Regions from separate parts of the Arthrobacter sp. 10T419 genome, predicted to be linked through region 1. Evidence: riboswitches for the same ligand, from Rfam matches in the RefSeq annotation. Region 1 holds a riboswitch; the other holds the start of a gene.
The links. A riboswitch is a leader RNA that binds a small molecule or an ion and turns the genes downstream of it on or off. The one in region 1 is predicted to bind cyclic di-AMP.
Positions count from the first base shown of each region.

Region 1 (6,954 bases):
CCTCCCGGATCGCCACCATCTCGGCGTGCGCCGTCGGGTCCCCGAGTGCCTCCCGCTCGTTGCGCCCGGCACCGAGCACCGAGCCGTCCGGTCCGATCACGACGGCGCCGATCGGCACGTCCTCGGTGGCCAGCGCCCGGCGCGCCTCGGCAAGGGCCAGGCCCATCCATTCCGCATGGCGTGGCTCGGGGGTAGTCATGGCTCAATGATAGTTTCGACCCTAAGCAAGCTGTGCACTTAAGCGGGTGCACCGGGAAGTCGGGAGAGGGCATTGAGCACCAAGACTGAGAGCTGGCTGATGCGGCGCTGGGGAAAGTGGGTGGTGCCCTATGCCGCACTGTGGATCACCATGCTGATCGGCGGCGTCGTCGTCGTCGCCCTGGCGCTGACGAGCGCGGAAGTCTACGACAACGTCGTGGACGACGCCGGCCTGGCAAGCCTCGACAAGCCCACGCTGGGGTTCATGCAACAGCTGCGCAGTCCCGGCCTGGACGCGTTCGTCACCGGGTTCACCAATATTGGCGGTGGAATCGGCATGCCGATCCTGGCCAGCATCCTGACGGCATGGCTGATCTGGGTCTCGCGGACCTGGCGGCCGCTCATCCTGATCGGCGGAGCCGCCGCGGTGTCGATCACCGCTACGACGGTGGGCAAGAAACTGATCGGCCGGGCCCGCCCCGACTTCGCGGACGCGGTGCCGCCTTACGAGACGTCGCCGTCGTTCCCCAGCGGCCACACGCTGAACACCACCGTGGTAATCGGGCTCGTGGTCTACCTCGCCTGCCTGCAAGTCAGACGCACCATAGCCCGCGTCGGTTTGATCACCGCGGGTGCAATCTTCATCCTTGCGATGGGCATGAGCCGCGTCTTCCTGGGCCATCACTGGATGACCGATGTGATCTTCGGCTGGGCCCTGGGGCTGGGCTGGGTGGGGATCGTGATCCTGGCCCACAGGCTGTTCCATGTGCTGCGGCACCGGGAACACACCGGCCCCGCGCCGACGTTCGACAACGATGCGCACCTGCGCGACGGCGCCCCCGCCCGCGGCCGCAAGGGCAGCACCGCGGAGCGGACCGCCGACGCCGATACCCCGGACCCCGCGGGACGGTCCTGAAGGTCCGGGTGGTAGTTTTGACCCATGCGCACTCTCGTTGTCGACCACCCGCTGGTCGCCCATAAACTCACCGTTCTGCGGGACAAGAACACCCCGTCCCCGGTCTTCCGCCAGCTCACCGAGGAGCTCGTCACGCTCCTGGCCTATGAGGCAACCCGGGACGTCCGCACCGAGCCGGTGACCATCGAGACGCCGGTCAGCACCACCGTCGGCACGGCTTTCACCAAGCCCACCCCGCTGGTGGTTCCGATCCTGCGCGCCGGTCTCGGCATGCTGGAGGGCATGACCAAGCTGGTGCCCACCGCCGAGGTAGGCTTCCTGGGCATGGCCCGGGACGAAGAGACCCTTGACATCATCACCTACGCCGAGCGCCTCCCGGAGAACCTGACAGACCGGCAGATCTTCGTCCTGGACCCGATGCTCGCCACCGGCGGCACCCTGCGCGAGGCGATCAAGTTCCTCTTCAAGCGCGGCGCCTCGGACGTCACCTGCATCTGCCTGCTGGCCGCCCCGGAGGGCCTGGCCAAGCTGGAAGAAGAGCTCTCGGACGCCAACGTGACCATCGTGCTGGCCTCCATCGACGAGAAGCTCAATGAAAAGTCGTACATTGTGCCCGGGCTGGGCGACGCCGGAGACCGCCTGTACGGCATCGCGGTCTAGCCGCCGGCGTGCACCGCTGCCCCTCGCGGGTAGGGCGGTTGAAACGTCCCCGCGGTCAAGGGTTCCGGCGTAAGGCGTCCGGGACTAGCCTGTGCCCATGGACTGGAAACTTGAACTCGTGTTTGTCCCCGTGTCGGATGTGGACCGGGCCAAGGACTTCTATGTGAACAAGGTCGGCTTCAACGCCGACTACGACGAACGGCCCACGCCAGGCATCCGTTTCGTCCAGCTGACCCCGCCGGGTTCCGGGTGCTCGATCGCGATCGGCGAGGGCCTCAACGACGCCCCGCCCGGCACCGCCCCCGGCCTGCAGCTGGTCGTCAGCGACATCCAGGCGGCGCACCAGCAACTCAAGGACAACGGTGTGGACGTCAGCGACATCGATGTCCAGGACTGGGGGCATTTCGTCTACTTCGCCGATCCCGACGGTAACAAATGGGGGGTGCAGTACATCCCCAACCGTCCGAACGGCTAGCGCGGCGGCGCGGTTCCGTAGCGCGGCCCGTATTCCGAAGGCGGCGCGGCGGCAGGCGCACGCGGCAGGCGCACGTGAGGCCCCGGATCCCAAGATCCGGGGCCTCACTCATGGCTTGCAGCCTCGGCCGCGCTTAGTACCAGTTGTTCGCGTAGTGGAAGTTCAGGGCGCCGCACGGTGAACCGTAGCGGTCCTGCACGTACTGCAGTCCCCAGTTGATCTGGGTCCGGTAGTTGGTCCGGTAATCGGCGCCGGCGCTGGCCATCTTTTCGGCGGGCAGCGACTGGACCACGCCGTAAGCGCCGCTGCTGGCGTTGGTAGCCGTGGTCTTCCAGTCGGACTCCCTGGTCCACAACTTCATCAGGCACTGCATCTCGCTCGGGGCCCAGCCGTGGGCGGGCAGCTGAGAGGCGGCGTAGGCCTGCGCACCGGCGGGGTCGTCAATGGCGACCGGCTTCGCGGGAGCAGGCGCCTTGGCAGCCGGAGCCGGCGCCTTGGCCGCCGGGGCCTTGGCGGGCTTGATTTTGGAGGCCTGGGCCTCCACGCTCATCGGGGCGGGCGAGGTGGGCGTGTTGCTGCCGACGCGTTCGAAGTCCAGGGTCTGCAGGGACGCGGCAGTGTCTTTCGACGCTTCGGCCGTATGCGCGGCAGTGCCGGAGGCCTGGCCCGCGGCCCCTGCCCCCAGCAGGACGGCGAAAGCGGTGGCTACGACGGCGGCGCGCTTGCCATTGGTCCGGGCACGGGGCCGGGACGGGCTCGAAGTGTGCTTCGCCGGCTCGGCGCGGTGGCGCGCGCGCTCGGCGTCGGACGTGCGTTTAGCGCCTTCTGGGCGCGTGGGTGCCTTGATTTCAGTCATGTTCGCCTCTCAACGCCTACGGAGTTAGCTGTCGGGTTCGGATGCGAAATCCGGCCGCACGGAATCTCGACGTGGCGGCTTAACCCCAAGGGTGCATGGATGCAGAATGCCCGGGAACTCTGGGTTCCCCGTCTCTGCCTGGTCCATGGGAATCCGGGTAGCGGCAGAGTTTGGCGTCAGCCCGGACACGCGGCCAGATCGATGGCCGCACCCTAAAACGGTACCGGACTTTCAATCAGATGTCACATTTAGGTAACGGCTGGCCCCTGCTGCGGAGCGGCGTCTTGCCTTCACGGCCGCCGCGTGGGTGCCCGTTTCGACGGTTCCGTGCCCGCTCGACGCCGGTAAGCATCGAGCGGGCACGGAACCGTCGAAACGGCGCGCCGGAGACGGAGGCAAGCGGGGGAGAGGAGCCTACTTCGCCAGCGTGTACACGGTGGCGTTCCCCACGGTCTGGGCCTGGTAGTTGGCCGCGACCCAGCTGGCGACCTCGGAGTTGCCGCCGCGGCCCCCGCCCGGGCCGCCCGTGCCGCCGGAGATGAAGTAGCCGATCTCGCCGCGGTCCACCATCGCTTGGAACTGCGCGAGCGTGGGGTACGGGTCGCCGCCGTTCCAGCCGCCCAGCGCGATCACATTGGTGCCGGTGGCGAGTTCCAGGCTGGCGGCCTGGGTGGCGCCGGAGACAATCCCGGACCATTTGGCGCCGGAGGACTTCAGCAACGCTGTCAGCTCAGCCGACGCCGTATCCGTGCCGGGTCCGCCGGGACCGCCGGCGGCCGCGCCGCTGGAACCGGCGATCCCGCCGTCCGGCCTGCCGGCCGCCCCGAAGCCGCCGCCCATCGCGGACGCGGTGGGCCCGGAGGTGGGGATTGACCCCGAATGCGGCTGGGCCGCCGTCGCCAGCGTCCAGGCGGTGGTCCCGAGCCCGCCGGCCAGAAGCGAAAGGACCACGACGCCGGCCGCAGCGGCTTTGCGGAGCCGGGCCGGGAGCGCCGCCAGGCTGTCCACCCGGAGCAGCAGCGCCGCGGCGGCCAGCACGCCCAGGACGACGGCGGTCACCCGGAGCCCGGGCAGCCATGCCGGGTCGCGGCCCAGGAGCACGGCGGACCAGACCGAGGCAGCCAACACCGTCACGGCCAGGACCATCCGAGCGGGCCAGTGGGTCCGGCCGCGCCACAGTTCCGCCGAGCCGATGCCCACCAGGGCCGCGACGGCGGGGGCCAGTGCCACGGCATAGTACGGATGCACGGTGCCGCTCATGAAGCTGAAGATGCCTGCCGTGATCAGCAGCCAGCCGCCCCAGAGCAGGAGCGCGGCACGGGTGGCGGAGGTCCGGGCCTCGCGCCGGGTGAACCACAAACCTGCCACCAGCAGAACCAGGGCCGCCGGCAACAGCCAGGACACTTCGCCGCCGAAACTGGTCCCGAACATCCGGGTGATCCCGGCCGCGCCGCCGAAGCCCACGTTGCCGTTTCCGCCCGGGCCGCCGGCATTTCCGAAAGCATTTCCACCGGGCATCCCGCCGCCGGACCCGGTGATCCGGCCCAGGCCGTTGTAGCCGAAGGTGAGTTCCAGGAAGCTGTTGGTCTCCGACCCCGCCATGTACGGCCGGGCCGAGGCGGGAGTGAGCTGGAACAGCGCCAGGTAGCTGCCGGCCACGACGGCGATCCCCGCCGCGGCGGCGAGGAGGTGCAGGAGCCGGCGGCCGAGGGTGGTGGGTGCCGCCCACAGGTAGGCCAGGGCCAGCCCGGGCACTATCAGGAAGCCCTGCAGCATCTTGGTCAGGAACGCCAGGCCGATTACCGCGCCGGCTGCGGCGAGCCATTTCCAGCTGGCCTTTTCGATGGCGCGGGTGGTGAGGTAGGCGGCCAGCACCAGGCACAGGGTGAGCATGGCGTCGGGGTTGTTGAAGCGGAACATCAGGGCTGCCACTGGGGTCAGCGCCAGGGCACCGCCGGCCAGCAGGCCCGCCGCGGAACCGGACACGCGTTTGACGGTCAGGTACAGAAGTCCGACGGCGGCCACCCCCATGAGCGCCTGGGGAATGAGCATGCTCAGTGCCGAGAAACCGAAGATCCGCCCGGCGAGGGCCGGGATCCAGAGCGCGGCCGGTGGCTTGTCCACCGTGATGGCGTTGCCCGCGTCGAGGGAGCCGAACAGCAGCGCGGTCCAGTCCTTGGTGCCGGCCTGGATCGCTGCGGCGTAGAAGGAATTGGCGTAGCCGGTGGCTTCCAGGTTCCACAGGTACAACACTGCGGTGAAGACCAGCAGCAGGGCCGCCGAGGGCCGCACCCACCGCCGCTGTGGTCCGAACAGCAGGCGTGCCCGGCGGTCCTGCGCGGCGGCCGGTCGAGGAACTGCCGGGCGGGTCGCCGTCGTCGAGGGTGCGGGCGCCGATGCGGGCGTGCTGCCGGCCGGGCCGCCGGTGGCGGGGTCGAGGGTTGCGGTCATTTACTTGGCCGTTTCTGTGTGGGGGAGGGCTGAGTCGTTGGCGGCGGACGCCGGAGCATAGGGTACGGCGCCGGGGGCCGGAGGAATGGGGCGCCCCGACGGCGGAAGACCACGTGCCGGAACAGCAGGAATTTGATGGCGGTGGCGGCCAGGTTGGCGGCGGTCACTGTGACCAGTTCCAGCCAGCGGTCAGGGGTTCCGCCGGACGTGCCGTGGACGAAGGCGAGCGCACCGGAGGTCAGGGCCAGCCCGATCCCGAATACCAGCAGCCCCTCGAAATGGTGGCGGGCCGCCTGGCTGCTGCCTTGGATGCCGAAGGTGAAGCGCCGGTTCGCCGCGGTGTTGGCCACCGCGGTAGTGAGCAAGGCGAGGAAGTTGGCCAGCTGCGGGTCCATGATTCCCCGGCAGAGCACGAAGATCAGCAAGTACGCGAGGGTCGAAGCCACCCCGATGCTGCCGAAGCGCACGAGCTGGCCGAAGAGGCTTCCGCCGGGGCTTTGTTCCTGGGCCCGGGACGAAGCCGGCAGCGGTCCGCGGGCCAGGGCGGAGCGGAGTTCGGGAACCGGGATCCGGCCCGAGAGCAGGTCCCGGCTCAGCCGGGCCATGCCGCGCAGGTCCGCGATGGCCGTCTGGACGATGTCCACGCTGGAGTCCGGGTCGTCGGTCCAATCGACCGGGACTTCGTGGACGCGCAGGCCGCACCTCTCGGCGAGTACCAGCAGCTCGGTGTCGAAGAACCAGGCGTTGTCCAGCGTGTGCGGGAGAAGCTGCCGGGCCACGTCCGCCCGGATGGCCTTGAAGCCGCACTGGGCGTCGCTGAAGTGGGCGCCCAGGCACGACTGCAGCAGCAGGTTGTAGCTGCGCGAGATGAATTCCCGTTTGGGTCCGCGGACCACACGCGAGTTGTGGGTCAGCCGGGTCCCGATCGCGAGGTCCGAGTGCCCCGAAATGAGCGGGGCCAGCAGGGGGCCGAGCGCCGCCAGGTCGGTGGACAGGTCCACGTCCATGTACGCCAGGAGCTGCGACGGCGAGGCAAGCCACACCTTGCGCAGCGCATTCCCGCGGCCTTTTTCGGCCATGTGGACGACGTTGATCTCCCGGAGCTCACGGGCGACGCGTTCCGCCGTCTGGAGTGTTCCGTCGGTGCTGGCGTTGTCCGCCACCGTGATCCGAAAGGAATGCGGGAAGCAGCCGACAAGGTAGGCGTGCAGCCGGCGTAGGCACGCTTCGAGGTCACGTTCCTCGTTGAACACCGGAATGGTGATATCCAGCACCGGTGTGGTGGTGCGGGTGTCGATGGCTGAACGCAGGCTCCCGGGGCCGGTGAACGCCGGGGTCAACGGGCCCGGCCCGGGCGGCGCGGCCGGCCCGGGCGGCGCGGCCGGGCCGGGCGGCGTC
Region 1 is NZ_JBFTHF010000010.1:94,204-101,157, forward strand. It holds gene AC1DBD_RS15745 (nucleoside deaminase) at 1-199, opposite strand, end outside; gene AC1DBD_RS15750 (phosphatase PAP2 family protein) at 299-1,114, shown strand; gene upp (uracil phosphoribosyltransferase) at 1,139-1,774, shown strand; gene AC1DBD_RS15760 (VOC family protein) at 1,872-2,249, shown strand; gene AC1DBD_RS15765 (aggregation-promoting factor C-terminal-like domain-containing protein) at 2,383-3,105, opposite strand; cyclic di-AMP (ydaO/yuaA leader) riboswitch at 3,104-3,284, opposite strand; gene AC1DBD_RS15770 (glycosyltransferase family 39 protein) at 3,520-5,556, opposite strand; gene AC1DBD_RS15775 (bifunctional glycosyltransferase family 2/GtrA family protein) at 5,553-6,954, opposite strand, start outside.

Region 2 (6,954 bases), on a different contig from region 1:
AGCCCGCTAAGCGTGGCAATGTCCTGGTGCAGTTCCCAGACGGCCTGGTTGAGCTCGGCGATGACGATCGGACCCAGCCGGTACTGCGGCTCGGTGCCGGCGGTCGCCTTATCGCCGTAAGGGGTAGCTGCGAAGGTCCAGCCCTGCGAGAGGTCGGGGTTCGCAGCGGCTTCGACGTAGAAGTCCACGGACATGCCGCTGCCCAGCAGCTTGAGGGGGATGTACTGGTTCCGCGGGGAGATCGCCTTGATTACCGATCCGTCGGCCCGCCAGGCCGTACCCTCGCACTGGAACCCGGGCAGGTCACCGCTGAAGCCGAGGTCCACCAGGATTTCGACGGCGGTGTCCGCGCGGCTGCCCCAGGAGTCGGGGACCTCGCCCTGGAGGCGCAGCCACTTGGTGCTCCATGGCTGTCCCCACGCCGCCCCTTGATCCTGCGGGACGAACGTCTGCCGCAGCGCATCCTGTACCGGGACCGGTTCCCCCGCAACGTCCCAGCTGCTTAGCGTGAGCGGGACCCGGCGCGGGTACACGGCGGGGATGATGCGTTCGCGCAGAAAGCGGTCCAGCCGGACTTCCGTGAGACGGCGGTCGTCGTGCAATGTGATCCTCTTCGCGCTGGTGCCGGTGTTGCCAAGTCGTGGTCGACCCCTGTGTCCAGTCGATGGATAAAATCTACGTCGGCCGCCTCGGTTAAGCCAACGTTGTTAAGCGGGGGCGCCGCTGGCCGATGACTGCCGCATGGACACGCGTTCGTGGCCGGCGTAGACGTTCAAGGTGGTGCCACGGCTGAACCCGGCCAGGGTCATCCCGCTGTCCTCGGCGAGTTCGACGGCCAGGCTGGAGGGCGCGCTGACGGCGGCCAGCACCGGGATCCCGGCCAGCGAGGCTTTCTGCACCAGTTCGAAGGATGCCCGGCCGGAAACCTGGAGCACGGTCCCGCTCAAGGGCAGCAGGCCTTCGCGCAGCGCCCAGCCCACCACCTTGTCCACTGCGTTGTGCCGGCCCACATCCTCGCGCAGGCAAAGCAGCTCGGCCGAGCCGTCGTCGGCAATCCGGAAGAGTCCCGCCGCATGCACGCCGCCGGTGACGTCGAAAACGGTTTGGGCCTCCCTCAGCCGGTCCGGCAGCGAGGCGAGGGTCTCCACCGGCACGGTCAGCGGGTCCGCTGCCGGGCTGAAGTGCGAGGACTTGCGCACGGCGTCGATCGAGTCGGTGCCGCAGATCCCACAGGAGCTGGAGGTGAAGAAGTTTCGCCCCGTGTCCGGCCGGACGACGTCGGGGCGCAGCTGCGCTTCGACGACGTTGAAGGTCTGGATGCCGTCCTCGTCCTCGCCGGCGCAGAAGCGCAGCGAGACGAGTTGATCCGGCGTCCAGATGACGCCCTCCGAGACCAGGAACCCGGCAACAAGGTCGAAGTCGTTGCCCGGGGTCCGCATCGTGACGGAAAAGGACAGATTGCCCAGCCGGATCTCAAGCGGCTCCTCGACCGCCAACACGTCTTCCCGGTGCCGGACCGGGAACTCGAGCGCCTGCGGCGAGCCGTCCAGGACAAATTTGTGCACCTTGCGGCGCTGTGTCACGCGGCCCATCGGATACTCCTCATCAGCGTTAAGTACGGGTTCGGCCGCCAGCTGCGGCGGCTCTCCCCTGAATCCATCATGAACTCTGTCCGGGCGTCAGCCAAGCAGACCGCTCCAGTCAACCGGACCCTCCGGTGCCGGCTTCCTGGCGGTGCGCTTGGTGGCCGGTTTGGCGGCAGCCTTCGCGGGGGCGGGCTCCGGAAGCGCGGCTCCCCACGGGAGGGCAAACGCCGGGACCGGCTCCCCCAGCTGGACGCCGTGCGGCGGGACCACCAGGATGCCGTCGGCCGCCGCCAGTCCCCGCATCATGCCCGGGCCGGTGTGGTGCGCCGGCGATGCCATCCCGTACAGCATACGGAACGGCATCAGCCTGGTCCGGCCGGGGTCGGGCTCGATCATGGTCCCGCACGGCACCTCCGTCACCGGCGGCGGCGTCCCGTGGCCCAGCGCGGCCAGCAGCGGGGCGCCAATCGTGGACAGCGCCATCATGGCGGCGAGCGGGTTCCCGGGGAGCCCGATGACGAAGCGCCCGTCCGGCAGTTCGGCCAGCACCGCGGGATGGCCCGGGCGCATGGCGATGCCATCAATCAGCAGCCTGCCGCCCAATTCCGCAACCGTGCGCCTGAGATGGTCAGTGCCGGAGCGGCCGGTGCCGCCTGTGGTGATCACGACGTCGGCCGGGAGTGTCTCGCCGGCCGGCTCCGCGCCGCCCACCGGATCGTGAGCTGCGCCGGTGTCTTCGGTGTCTTCGAGCGCGGCGAGCCAATCGGCGTCGCTGTCCCCGATCTTGACCTCGCCCGCGCAGATTCCGCCGAGCATTTCCACGACGGCGCCGAGCTGCGGCCCGAACGTGTCCCGCACCTCCCCCGGCGCTGGGACGCCGGTGCTGACGACTTCGGCGCCGGTGAGCACCAGCCGCACCATCGCCTTGCCGAGGACCGGCAGGGCGTCGTGACCGGCGAGGGCGGCCAGGGCCAGGTGCGCGGGGTTGAGCACGGCGCCGGCCTTGATCAGCACCTCTCCGGCGGCGGCTTCCTCCGCGGCCTTGCGGATGTGTTCGCCGTTGCGGGGTTCCCCGGGCTTGGCGCCACCGCCCAGTTTCAGGACCGGCAGCCCGTCCTCGTCCGGGGCGATGACGCCGCTCTCGCTGCGGAGCACGGCTTTCGCACCCGGCGGGATCAGTCCACCGGTGTTGATCGGGCTCGCCTGGTGCGGGGCCAGCCGCTGGCCCGGCTCGGCCAGGATCCACGGGCCGCTGCCGTTGACCGCCCAGCCGTCCATCGCGGAGGAGGCGTAGTGGGGCATGTCATGCAGTGCTGTCAGGTCCTCGGCCAGCGTCCGGCCCAAGGCGTGCCGGAGCGGAATGGGCGAGGACGGGATGGGCACGGCGCAGTCGAAGGCCAGTTGCCGGGCTTCCTGCCAGCTGTGGGCGAGATGCCGGTGCGGCGCCTCCGCGACGGCCGCGGCGCCGTCGTCGGCGTCATCGTCGTCGTGGGCGTTATTGTCGACGGAGGCGTCGGCATCCGGTGGCGCGGCGGACGGTTCGGACACGGAATCGTCGTCCTCGACGCCGCTGCTGCCGTCAGGGGGCTCCGGGGTCATGCCCCGGAAGCCTCGGCGGCGGCGTACTCCTTGGCGAGCTTCCGGGCCACGCCCATGGCGGCCTGCATTGACACGCTGTCCGGCGCCTGGCCGGATCCGGACGCCAGGCCGGCGGCGAAGCCGGCGATGAAGGTGGTCAGCGGCGCGGCCGGCCGGACGACGGAGTGGGCGGCCACACCGGCCAGCCCCAGCACTTCGTTGATGTCGATCTCGACATCTTCGAGCTCAAGGGCCTGGAGCAGCGCACGGCACCAGTCTTCAAGCGTTTCATCCTGGCTCTTCACCGTTTGCCTCCAAAGTTGAGTTGGGCCCCAGCGCCCCGGACTGGCCCGGACCGGGCGTGGACACCCCCATGGCGGAGGCGTCGTCCCAAGTGTCCACATCATCGGTGGAACCCGACGGAACCGGAACCTGCCGCAGCTCAAGACTAGCAAGGAGGGAGAACACTGAGCCCCCCTCGAGGGCGTTCCGCCGCGCCGCGTCGGCGACGGCGCGTTCTAGCGCGGCCGTGCCATAAAGTCCCACGAGGGGTTGCAGGCGGCCGTCCGCCGAAACGGCCACGAACCCGTCGACGGGGCCGGCCGCGGCGTCACCCGGGGCATTGGCGAGGACATCAGCCAGTGCGTCGAGCAAGGCGCGGACGGCGTCGGCCACGCGGGGCATGTCGCAGGCCAGCACGAGGGTCAGCGAGGCCGCGCCGGCTGCGGTGGGCTCGCCGCGCCCAACGGCGGCCAGGGCGGAAAGGCCGGCGGCAATCGCGGCGGCGGGTCCGCCAAACGGCGGGTCCTCGCGGCAGCCGAGCACATCTGGTGGGAGGTCGCCGGGGTCGGGGCCGACGACGACGGTCCGGCGGGCGCCCCGGGCAGCCTGCAGTGACCGACTTAGCAGGGTGCCGCCGTCGACCGTCAGCAGGGCCTTGGGTACGCCGCCAAGCCTGGCGGACCGGCCCCCGGCGAGTACAACAGCGTCGAATTCCACCAGCCCAGCCTAGCCGCATCGGCCTCACCGCGGCCGGGTCAGCCCGCGACGCCGGTGCGCCTGCTCAGTGCGCCTGCCCGGTGCGCCTGCCTAGTGCGCCTTTTCGGGGAGCAGGAACGGATCCCAGGCGGGCGTCGGCTTCTCCAGTTCCTTGATCTGCCAGATCGTGCCCTTCGGCGGCCCGGGAACGAAGCCCAGCTTCCAGCCCATTTCGGCGGGCGTGTGGTCTCCCTTGGCGTTGTTGCAGCGCAGGCAGGCCGCCACCAGGTTCTCCCAGGAATCCGCCCCGCCCCGCGACTTGGGGTGGACATGGTCGATGGTGTGGGCAGCCTTGCCGCAGTAGGCGCAACGGTGGTTGTCCCTGCGGAGCACTCCCCTGCGGCTCACGGCCGTCAGGGTGTTGTAGCGCGGCCTGATGTACCGGTTAAGCAGGATCACCGTCGGTCGGCCGAGGATATCCTGCGGACCCACCACGGGCTCATCCCCCTCGGCCACCACGCTGGCCTTCCCGGTCAGTACAAGCACCAGCGCCCGGCGGAAGGTGACTACCGCCAGCGGTTCATATCCAGCATTCAGAACGAGAGTGCGCATCCGCATACCTCTTCACGGCCGCACCCGCCAGGGGCACGAGGGCCGGCTGCCCTGTGCATGGTCGGGCTATGGATCGACACCACAAGAGTAAACACCGAAGGCCCGGATTGCCGAATTTTTCTTTGCCGGGCTTCCTGGCCGCGCCTCGGCGGTCGGGCGCGAGCGAGCCGCAAACTGCAAAGGACCCCTGCCGCGAGGGCAGGGGTCCTTCACAAAGCTTCAGGCGTTAGACGCGCCTAAGTCCTAGCCGCCGACGCGGATGAAGACCGGGCCGGAGCCCACGTTGACGCTGTACAGCGCGGTGGTGCCGCCGTTCCAGCCGCCATGGACGGCCATGCCGTTGCCGACGTAAACGGCGATGTGGGCCATGCCCATGCCGCCGTTCTGGTAGTAGGCGAGGTCGCCCGGCTGGGCCTCGGCGGCGCTCACGGTGCGGCCCAAGGACAGGTAACCCGCCGGCCAGCCGTGGTAGTGGACGCCGACTGCGGCCAGCGCGTTGGTGGCCAGCATGGTGCAGTCCTGGGAGACACCGATCTGTGCGTAGGCAGCAGCGGCGATCGAAGCGCCCATGCCGCTGACGGCGGCCGGAGCCTTGGTGGCCAGCGATGCGGTGACCGCGGTGCCGGTACCAGTTCCGGTACCGGTGACGGCGGTGTCCGCTTCCTGGACGTTGACGACGGGCTTGGCCGCCTCGACAACCGGAGCCGGCGCGGTGGTGACAGCAGGCTTCTCGTAGGAGATCGCGATGCTGGAGGCCGCGGAGATCGTGGCCGGTGCGTTGGACTGTACTTCCATGGCCGAAGCGGAAGTCGATTCACGCTGAACGTTGGTCTCGGCAGCGTTGGCTGCGATACCGCTGGTCAGGACCAGGCCGGAGGCTGCAGCGATAACCGCGGCCTGGCGACCCATACCACCGGCGTTGTCGCCGACGGCCTTAGCAATGACAGCCAGCGAGTTGGTCTTGGTGACCTCCGCGCGGTGGCGTGCAATGGTTGCACGAGTAGTCATTCAGTTCTCTCTTTCGTGATCCTTGGGTCCGCGCTGCTTGCAGGCGGGACTGAGGACGCTCCGGCATCTTGGGGGTACGCCGGATCGCCCCGAAACGGGTTTCTTAGCGAAGGGTGTACTGCGAAGACGCGCCAAAAGCGGGAACTGCGTTGTGTGATCCAGTCCGGGCGCCGGCAAGGGCGGCACGGAGCATGGAATTCAGCGGGCTCAACTGAGCCTCGCCAGCGCGAGAACGCGCAGCATTGTGGCGTGAAGACACGAAAGTAGCCTCTCCCAATGCCTACGAGGTGAGCTGTCGGATTCGGATGGGAGTCACCCGGCCGCGCTGCTTCCTGGGAAGCTTTGCGACTTAACCCCAAGGTCTTCTTGCGAAGACCAAAATTGGTTCCCCCGCCCCTGCCAGACGATGTCATGCGAACGGACCTTGAGCGGTGGCAGAGTTAGGCAATCCACTCAAGAGCGCCAACTTCGGAGAAGTTGGCGTGCTTCATACGGTACAGCAGTTGGGACTCAATGTCACATTCAGATCACGGCGTGTCACAGAAATGCGAGTGGTCCCTCGGCTTGGCTAAAGCCAGCCGAGCGGGTCAACAACTTCCCCGTTGACCATCACCTCGAAGTGGAGGTGGCAGCCGGTGGAGGCGCCGGTGGTCCCGCTCATCGCCACCACATCGCCACGTGAGACCTGCTGGCCCACGTGGACGTCGGAGGACGACAAGTGGTTGTACGTGGTCTCCAGGCCGTTGCCATGGTCGATCACGACCCGGTTGCCGCCCCCGTAGGGGTGCCAGCCGGAAAAGGTTACGGTGCCGCTCGCGGCGGCATGTACAGGAGTGCCGCACTGGGCCGCGTAGTCCTGGCCCCGGTGGAATTCCCCGACGGCTCCCGTGATGGGACTGACCCGGTAGCCGAACGGCGAGGCCGTGACCATGGAATCCAGCGGCGCCCCGAGGCTGCCCGCGGAGGCTGCCCGGGTGATGCTGCCGACGGACTGCGCGCTCAGCAACTGCTTGAGCTTGCTGTCCGGGTCACCCTTGGTGGTGACGGCCGTGCGGTTGAAGTTGATCTCGGCGGCCGGGGCCTTGACCTCGGGCTGGGCCGCCGCGGAAACCGAACCGGACCTGGCCGCATCGGTGGCCATCACGGGGCCGGTGGCCGGAACTGTAACGGTGAGGACCAAACCCGTGGCGGC
Region 2 is NZ_JBFTHF010000004.1:97,594-104,547, reverse strand. It holds gene AC1DBD_RS09360 (alpha-mannosidase) at 1-602, opposite strand, end outside; gene fdhD (formate dehydrogenase accessory sulfurtransferase FdhD) at 708-1,592, opposite strand; gene AC1DBD_RS09350 (molybdopterin-binding protein) at 1,680-3,185, opposite strand; gene AC1DBD_RS09345 (DUF6457 domain-containing protein) at 3,182-3,469, opposite strand; gene mobA (molybdenum cofactor guanylyltransferase) at 3,453-4,163, opposite strand; gene AC1DBD_RS09335 (HNH endonuclease) at 4,254-4,754, opposite strand; gene AC1DBD_RS09330 (NlpC/P60 family protein) at 4,998-5,762, opposite strand; cyclic di-AMP (ydaO/yuaA leader) riboswitch at 6,026-6,184, opposite strand; gene AC1DBD_RS09325 (M23 family metallopeptidase) at 6,331-6,954, opposite strand, start outside.
Region 2: it holds a riboswitch for cyclic di-AMP, as region 1 does, so the genes downstream of both, AC1DBD_RS09330 (NlpC/P60 family protein) here and AC1DBD_RS15765 (aggregation-promoting factor C-terminal-like domain-containing protein) in region 1, are expected to answer to the same signal.